DNA from 4 places in the Pantoea sp. X-Soil-TKNS-1279 genome. Region 3 is predicted to be linked to each of the others. Evidence: predicted binding sites of a transcription regulator. Region 3 holds the regulator's gene; each other region holds the start of a gene.

Region 1 (2,205 bases), 1.2 Mb from region 3:
AACCCATGCCACGGTAGGATTTGAATGAACGGCCCTGATACAGCTCGATTTCACCCGGAGATTCTTCCGTACCCGCCAGCATAGAGCCGACCATGACTGCCGCCGCACCGGCTGCGATTGCTTTTGCGATGTCGCCAGAGAAACGGATACCGCCATCAGCAATCACCGGAATACCGGTACCTTCCAGCGCTTCTACCGCGTCAGAAACGGCGGTGATCTGCGGAACACCTACGCCGGTTACGATACGGGTAGTACAGATTGAGCCAGGGCCAATACCCACTTTCACCGCGCTCACACCCGCCTGCGCCAGCGCCAGAGCACCAGCACCGGTGGCAACGTTGCCGCCGATAATCTCGAGGTCCGGGTATTTCGCACGAGTTTCACGGATACGCTGCAACACACCTTCAGAGTGACCGTGTGAGGAGTCGATCAGCAGAACGTCCACGCCTGCCGCAACCAGCGCATCAACACGCTCTTCGTTGCCCGCACCGGCACCTACCGCCGCACCCACACGCAGACGGCCCTGCGCATCTTTACAGGCGTTCGGTTTACGTTCGGCTTTCTGGAAATCTTTAACGGTGATCATACCCAGCAGGTGGAAGCTGTCATCCACCACCAGCGCTTTCTCAACGCGTTTTTCGTGCATTTTCTGCAACACGATGTCACGGGCTTCGCCCTCTTTCACCGTGACCAGGCGTTCTTTCGGTGTCATCACCGCAGAAACTGGCTGGCTCAGATCGGTCACGAAACGCACGTCACGACCGGTGATGATACCTACCAATTCGTTGTCGGCGTTAACCACCGGGTAACCGGCAAAGCCGTTACGCTCGGTCAGTTCTTTCACTTCCGCCAGGGTGGTGGTCGGCAGCACGGTTTGTGGCTCGGTGACCACGCCGCTTTCGTGTTTCTTCACCTTGCGAACTTCATCCGCCTGGCGCTCAATTGACATGTTTTTGTGGATAAAGCCCAGACCACCTTCCTGTGCCAGCGCGATCGCCAGACCGGCTTCGGTCACGGTGTCCATCGCTGCGGAGAGCATAGGGATGTTCAGACGAATGTTTTTCGTCAGTTGGGTGCTGAGATCGGCCGTGTTAGGCAGAACGGTAGAATGAGCAGGAACGAGCAGAACGTCGTCAAATGTGAGTGCTTCTTTAGCGATTCGTAGCATGGCAATATCTCAACCTGGGGGTGAATGAGAACAGATAAAATATTGCCGCGGCATTATACAGGCCGAAATCGGTTGCCTCCAGTGTTTTTTCAGAAAAACTCTTGATCCCCTGTACCAGCCATGTAGTATCGGTTAATTAACCCTCTGATTTGATATTTGATCTCCATCACATGTCGCTACCGCCAACCGCCAATATTTTTACTGTCAGCCGCCTGAATACCACGGTGCGTCAACTGCTGGAAAATGAAATGGGCCTGGTGTGGCTCAGTGCTGAGATATCCAACTTTACCCAACCGGCATCCGGCCACTGGTACTTCACCCTGAAGGATGATGGTGCCCAGGTACGCTGTGCCATGTTCCGTAACAGCAACCGTCGGGTGGCCTTTCGCCCCCAGCACGGTCAGCAGGTGCTGGTGCGTGCCAGTATCACGCTGTACGAACCGCGTGGCGACTATCAACTGATTATCGAAAGCATGCATCCGGCCGGTGAAGGCTTGTTGCAGCAGCAGTTCGAACAGTTGAAAACCCGGCTGGCGGCAGAGGGTTTATTTGATCAGCAATTTAAACAACCGTTGCCGGACCCGGCACGCCAGGTTGGGGTGATCACATCGGCAACCGGCGCGGCGCTGCACGATGTGCTGCGCGTGCTGCACCGTCGTGACCCTTCCCTGCCGGTGGTGATTTATCCCACCGCGGTGCAAGGAGTGGATGCCCCCGCTGCGATTGTGCGCGCCATTGAACTGGCAAACCTGCGCGATGAATGTGATGTGCTGATTGTCGGACGTGGTGGCGGTTCGCTGGAAGATTTGTGGAGCTTCAACGACGAACGCGTGGCGCGCGCCATTTTTGCCAGCCGCTTGCCGATTGTCAGCGCAGTCGGCCACGAAACTGATGTCACCATCGCCGATTTTGTTGCCGACCTGCGTGCGCCAACCCCCTCAGCCGCCGCTGAGCTGGTGAGCCGTAATCAGCTGGAATTGTTGCGCCGTCTGCAATCTCAGCAGCAACGCCTGGAAATGGCGATGGATTACTATCTG
Region 2 (2,205 bases), 1.7 Mb from region 3:
GGCTGGTCATCCTCTCAGACCAGCTAGGGATCGTCGCCTAGGTGAGCCGTTACCCCACCTACTAGCTAATCCCATCTGGGTTCATCCGATGGTGTGAGGCCCGAAGGTCCCCCACTTTGGTCTTGTGACGTTATGCGGTATTAGCTACCGTTTCCAGTAGTTATCCCCCTCCATCGGGCAGATCCCCAGACATTACTCACCCGTCCGCCACTCGTCACCCAAGGAGCAAGCTCCTCTGTGCTACCGTTCGACTTGCATGTGTTAGGCCTGCCGCCAGCGTTCAATCTGAGCCATGATCAAACTCTTCAATTTAAGTTTGATGCTCAAAGAATTAAACTTCGTAATGAATTACGTGTTCACTCTTGAGACTTGATATTTTTTAAGTCCGTAGACTTTTGATATCAATCCTGCGAGTGCCCACACAGATTGTCTGATAAATTGTTAAAGAGCAGTGCGAGCAGCGGGTTAACCGTCTGTCGCGAGGTGGCGTATATTACGCTTTCCTCCTTCAGAGTCAATCTCTTTTTTCAGCGATTTTCTCTGCCGAGAGTTCCTTCAGAACTTCTCTCTCAACACCGCACTTCGTAAACCGTTGTGCCGTGTCGATGGAGGCGCATTATAGGGAGTTGTTCGGCGCACGCAACCGCTAATTTCAATAAAAACAACCGTTCGCTGCATTCCACAGCAAAACCCCGCCTTATACCCACTTACACACAAAGTTATCCACATCTCACGACAGAAATGAATTTAGGCGAGCATCGCGCAAACGTTTTCGCTACAATGCCCCGCGACATGAAGGATGCCCCTTTTGGGGCGTTACCTGAGGCCAACGTTTCTTCTATATAGAAGAAAAACGCTAAGCTTGATGTAACGCTCTTATTTACGCGAAACAAAGCCAAGGGATAAAACCACCATGCAACAACGTCGTCCAGTACGCCGCGCTCTGCTGAGTGTCTCAGACAAAGCCGGTATCCTCGAATTTGCTCAGGCACTCTCCAGCCGTGGTGTTGAGCTGCTCTCCACAGGTGGCACTGCACGCCTGCTGGCAGATGCGGGCCTGCCGGTCACTGAAGTGTCTGACTACACCGGTTTTCCGGAAATGATGGATGGACGTGTCAAAACGCTGCACCCGAAAGTGCATGGCGGCATTCTTGGTCGTCGCGGCCAGGATGATGCCATCATGGCGCAGCACGCTATCAATCCTATCGACATGGTGGTCGTTAACCTTTATCCCTTCGCCCAAACCGTGGCGAAGTCGGGCTGTACGCTGGAAGATGCGGTTGAAAACATTGATATCGGCGGCCCGACCATGGTGCGCTCCGCCGCGAAGAACCATAAAGACGTGGCAATTGTCGTTAAGAGCAGCGATTACCACGCCATCATTGCCGAGCTGGACGCCAACGAAAACTCTCTGACGCTGGAAACCCGTTTCGACCTGGCGATTAAAGCCTTCGAACACACTGCCGCCTACGACAGCATGATTGCTAACTACTTTGGTAGCCTGGTGCCGGCCTATCACGGCGAGAGCAAAGAACCTGCTGGTCGTTTCCCGCGTACCCTGAACCTGAACTTCATTAAGAAGCAGGATATGCGTTACGGCGAGAACAGCCATCAGGATGCCGCTTTCTATATAGAAGAGAACGTGGCGGAAGCCTCGGTTGCCACTGCCCAGCAGGTGCAGGGTAAAGCGCTGTCCTACAACAATATCGCTGATACTGATGCTGCTCTGGAATGTGTCAAAGAGTTCAGCGAAGCCGCCTGCGTGATTGTGAAGCACGCCAACCCGTGCGGTGTGGCTGTGGGCAGCTCGATTCTGGACGCGTATGAGCGCGCATACAAAACCGATCCTACCTCCGCATTTGGCGGTATCATCGCTTTCAACCGTGAGCTGGACGAAGCCACCGCACAAGCCATCATCAGCCGTCAGTTCGTGGAAGTGATTATTGCCCCTTCCGCCTCTGAAGCCGCGCTGAAAGTCACCGCCAGCAAACAGAACGTCCGCGTTCTGGTGTGTGGTCAGTGGCAGGATCGCGTTGCCGGTCTGGATTTCAAACGTGTAAACGGTGGTTTGCTGGTACAGGACCGAGATCTGGGTATGGTCGATGCCAGCCAGCTGCGCGTAGTAAGCAAACGCCAGCCAACTGAACAGGAACTGCGTGATGCGCTGTTCTGCTGGAAAGTGGCGAAATTCGTTAAATCCAACGC
Region 3 (2,205 bases):
ATTGGTAAACCATACCAATGGGGTGGCACTTCACCGCATACCGGTTTCGATTGCAGCGGTCTGGTGTGGTACGCCTATAAAGACCTGGTCAAATATAAATTCCCGCGCACTGCCAACGAAATGTATCACCTGCGTGATGCGGCACCGATTAAGCGCGATATGCTGGAGAAAGGGGATTTGGTGTTCTTCCGCATCAATAATCGCGGCACTGCCGATCATGTCGGTGTTTATCTTGGTAATGGCAAATTTATCCAGTCGCCTCGTACCGGTAAAGATATTCAAATCAGTGCATTGGGTGAGGATTACTGGCTGAAACACTACGTCGGGGCACGCCGTATGATGACCCCCAAAACTATCCGCTAAAAAACGCCCGATACCCGATAAAACAAGAAGCCGGACCCTGATTTTCAGGTCCGGCTTTTTTATTAATGAAGGATCGCGGTGAAGCTGAACACGATAATCATTAGTAGCGCGCCCACAGTGGTAAACAGCGCCAGTTTCAGGTCTGTACTCATCACAACTCCTTAGTCACAATAAATGAAGGGTTATCGTAATTTTCTCACAGCCTCCGGCAAAAATCTCGTCTTATCCGCGCCAGCTTGCTAGAATCGCCGCCTTTCGTTGCGCAACAGATTTTGCGCACGCTGTGTTTGCGGCAAGTTAAAGCGTTATTGACCAGGTGTTAATGTCTTTTTCTTCGCCATTCGCCCCGAAAATCGGGGCGCAAAACCATTAGCAGACGCAAACGTTTAACAATATACTTATCAGTTAGTTGCGATAAGCCCGGGAGTACCATTTTCATGGCAACAATTAAAGATGTGGCGAAACGCGCCGGTGTCTCCACCACCACGGTTTCGCATGTCATCAACAAGACGCGTTTTGTCGCGGAAGAGACGCGTAACGCCGTATGGGAAGCGATCAAAGAGCTGCATTACTCGCCCAGCGCCGTGGCGCGCAGCCTGAAAGTCAACCACACCAAAACGCTGGGGCTGCTGGCCACCTCCAGTGAAGCCCCCTATTTTGCCGAGATAATCGAGGCGGTGGAAAACCACTGTTTCGATCGCGGCTACACGCTAATCCTGGGCAATGCGCATAACGACCTGCAAAAACAGCGCGCATATCTGTCGATGATGGCGCAGAAGCGTGTCGATGGCCTGTTGGTGATGTGTTCAGAATACCCTGACGACCTGCTGACCATGCTGGAAGAGAACCGTAATATCCCGATGGTGGTGATGGACTGGGGCGCATCGCGTGGCGATTTTACCGATACGGTGCAGGACAATGCGTTTCAGGGTGGCTATCTCGCCGGGCGTTACCTGATTGAACGCGGTCATCGTGACATTGGTGCCATCCCCGGACAAATGGAGCGCAACACCGGCGGTGGCCGCCATGCCGGTTTCATGCAGGCGCTGAATGAGGCAGGCATCACCGTGCGGCCCGAGTGGATTGTGCAGGGCGATTTTGAACCGGAATCCGGATATCAGGCGATGCAGCAGATCCTCAATCAGAAGCAACGCCCGACTGCTGTGTTCTGCGGTGGCGATATCATGGCGATGGGCGCGATCTGTGCTGCGGATGAAATGGGTCTGCGGGTCCCGCAGGATATCTCAGTGATCGGCTATGACAACGTGCGCAACGCGCGTTATTTCACGCCGGCGCTGACCACTGTTCATCAACCTAAAGCTCAGTTAGGCGAAAAAGCGTTGGAAATGCTGCTGGATCGTATCACCAGCAAACGTGAAGAGCCGCAGACCATCGAAGTTCAGCCAACGCTGATTGAACGCCGTTCAGTCGCTGACGGCCCGTTCCGCGACTACCGCCGCTAAGTTTCCGTTTCGCTCAACCATTCATGGTTGAGCGTTTCGGCATCGCCGAGATAACTCAGCAACCAACCCAGAGCCGGCGAGTTCCGTAGTTCCGACCAACTGACACAGCATGGGCTCTCCGGGAACGGCGTGGGTAACGGTAACTCGGTTAATGCTCCGCTATCCAGCAATGGCCGGGCTAAATGGCCCGGCACCATCCCTACGCAGAGTCCCGCCAGCAGGCAGTCAACGCCGGTTTCCCATTCCGGCACCACCAGCCGGCGTTGATTATCTAACGTCCAGGTCATGCGCCGCGGCAACGCCCGTGAAGTGTCTTCCAGCACCAGAGAAGGCCAGGCCCGCAACGTTTCGTCATCCAACAAGGTACTTTTTGCCAACG
Region 4 (2,205 bases), 1.5 Mb from region 3:
GTTTAATCAACAGCTTTCCGTTGCGTTCGATATGCGCCTGGGTCTGTGCCAGGTCGAGAGCGAACGTAAAACCTTCCCGCTGATGGCGCGTTATGCACGTAACTTTGCTGCGCACCGACTGGCGCTGGTCGGCGATGCCGCGCACACCATCCACCCATTGGCAGGCCAGGGTGTCAATCTCGGCTTTATGGATGCGGCGGAGTTGATCGGTGAAATTCGCCGCCTGCACAGTCAGGGCAAGGATATTGGTCAGCATCTCTATCTGCGCCGTTATGAACGCAGTCGCAAGCACAGTGCTGCGTTAATGCTGGCGGGTATGCAGGGCTTCCGTGAATTATTTGCGGGCAGCAATCCGGCCAAGAAATTGCTGCGTGATGTCGGCTTGAAACTGGCCGATACCTTGCCAGGCATCAAACCGATGATGCTCAAGCAGGCCATGGGGCTGAATGATATCCCCGCCTGGCTGCGCTAATCTCCCCACCCTGTAGCGGCGCGATTTATCGCGCGGTTCTGTGCGCGATGCATGAAAAACCGGCGCGATAAATCGCGCCGCTACGATCATTGCCTCCTTTGCACCATCCTGATGCATTCCCGCACCCTTTTTGCGCCTCGTTTGATTTATTCTAATTTTACGTCGGAATTCGCATTACATTTTCTCATGCAAAATATTTTTTTATGCGGTGCCATTGGCCCATAAGGAGTGCTGGATTACATTATTTTTCTGTATAAAAGTTAACTTGTTGTATTTTGTGCGTGGTTAATCACATAAAACCAGTGAATTATCCTGCATTCTGTGCGGCGTTTTGCTGACGTCCAACGCAAGTTCGCCCTCGTTTTGCTTATGGTTAATTGCCTCATTCGGTGGTAACGTCAGCGCAAAGAGAACGTTTGCGTCAGCCGCAATCGGCTACGCAGGCGCGTCACGCTCACTTGTTTCTACAGGATGGTTATGACTCAGCAAACGCCTCTATTCGAACAGCATCAGGCCTGCGGCGCACGTATGGTGGATTTTCACGGCTGGATGATGCCGCTCCACTACGGCTCGCAAATGGATGAGCATCATGTGGTACGCACTGATGCCGGCATGTTTGATGTTTCCCACATGACCATCGTTGACCTGCACGGTGCCCGCACCCGCGAGTTTCTGCGTTACCTGCTGGCGAACGACGTCGCCAAACTGACCCAGCCAGGTAAAGCACTGTACACCGGCATGCTAAATGCATCAGGTGGCGTCATTGATGATTTGATTGTTTACTTTATGACCGAGGACTTCTTCCGTCTGGTGGTGAACTCAGCCACGCGTGAGAAAGACCTTGCATGGATTGGTGAACACGCACAGCCGTATGGCATTACCCTGACTGAACGTGACGATTTAGCACTGATCGCGGTGCAGGGACCGCATGCGCAGCAGAAAGCGCAGTCGCTGTTCAGTGCCGCGCAACGTGATGCCGTCGCGGGCATGAAACCGTTCTTCGGTGTGCAGGCGGATGATCTGTTTATCGCTACCACCGGTTATACCGGTGAAGCGGGTTACGAAATTGCCATGCCGGCTAACGCCGCCGCGGATTTCTGGCAGCGCCTGTTGGCGGCAGGGGTTAAACCGGCTGGTTTGGGGGCGCGTGATACGTTGCGTCTGGAAGCGGGGATGAACCTCTACGGCCAGGAGATGGACGAGGGCGTTTCACCGCTGGCGGCGAATATGGGCTGGACCATTGTTTGGGAACCCACCGACCGTGATTTTATTGGCCGCGAGGCGTTGGAAGCTCAGCGCGCTGCCGGAACAGAAAAACTGGTCGGTCTGATCATGACCGAAAAAGGGGTGTTGCGTAACGGCCTGCCGGTACGTTTCACCGATGAACAAGGTCAGCCGCAGCAGGGTATTATTACCAGTGGCTCCTTCTCACCGACGCTGGGATACAGCATTGCGCTGGCACGCGTGCCAGCCGGAATTGGCGAGCAGGCGATTGTGGAAATCCGCAATCGTGAAATGCCGGTAAAGGTCACCAAACCAATTTTTGTTCGCGCCGGTAAACCGGTCGCACAGTAACTTTTTCAGGAGATTTGGCGATGAGCAATGTACCAAACGAATTGAAGTACAAAGATAGCCACGAGTGGGTGCGTCAGGAAGCCGATGGCACCTACACCGTAGGGATTACCGAACACGCTCAGGAGCTGTTGGGTGACATGGTGTTTGTCGATCTGCCG

The links. Region 3 encodes PurR, which represses purine synthesis genes. Its sites were predicted from a motif close to CANGCAAACGTTTGCNTG; they were not measured.
Region 1: a site for PurR is predicted at 1,230-1,247, ahead of guaB (IMP dehydrogenase). Genes of this name have one in related genera too.
Region 2: a site for PurR is predicted at 760-777, ahead of purH (bifunctional phosphoribosylaminoimidazolecarboxamide formyltransferase/IMP cyclohydrolase). Genes of this name have one in related genera too.
Region 4: a site for PurR is predicted at 878-895, ahead of gcvT (glycine cleavage system aminomethyltransferase GcvT). Genes of this name have one in related genera too.

What each region holds. Positions count from the first base shown of each region.
Region 1 is NZ_AP035948.1:3,195,551-3,197,755, forward strand. Features, by position in the region: gene guaB (IMP dehydrogenase) at 1-1,168, opposite strand, end outside; gene xseA (exodeoxyribonuclease VII large subunit) at 1,339-2,205, shown strand, end outside.
Region 2 is NZ_AP035948.1:300,093-302,297, reverse strand. Features, by position in the region: rRNA gene AC6I8N_RS01380 (16S ribosomal RNA) at 1-312, opposite strand, end outside; gene purH (bifunctional phosphoribosylaminoimidazolecarboxamide formyltransferase/IMP cyclohydrolase) at 914-2,205, shown strand, end outside.
Region 3 is NZ_AP035948.1:1,962,033-1,964,237, reverse strand. Features, by position in the region: gene AC6I8N_RS09330 (C40 family peptidase) at 1-363, shown strand, start outside; gene cydH (cytochrome bd-I oxidase subunit CydH) at 426-515, opposite strand; gene purR (HTH-type transcriptional repressor PurR) at 801-1,826, shown strand; gene punR (DNA-binding transcriptional activator PunR) at 1,823-2,205, opposite strand, start outside.
Region 4 is NZ_AP035948.1:3,491,954-3,494,158, reverse strand. Features, by position in the region: gene ubiI (FAD-dependent 2-octaprenylphenol hydroxylase) at 1-472, shown strand, start outside; gene gcvT (glycine cleavage system aminomethyltransferase GcvT) at 950-2,047, shown strand; gene gcvH (glycine cleavage system protein GcvH) at 2,068-2,205, shown strand, end outside.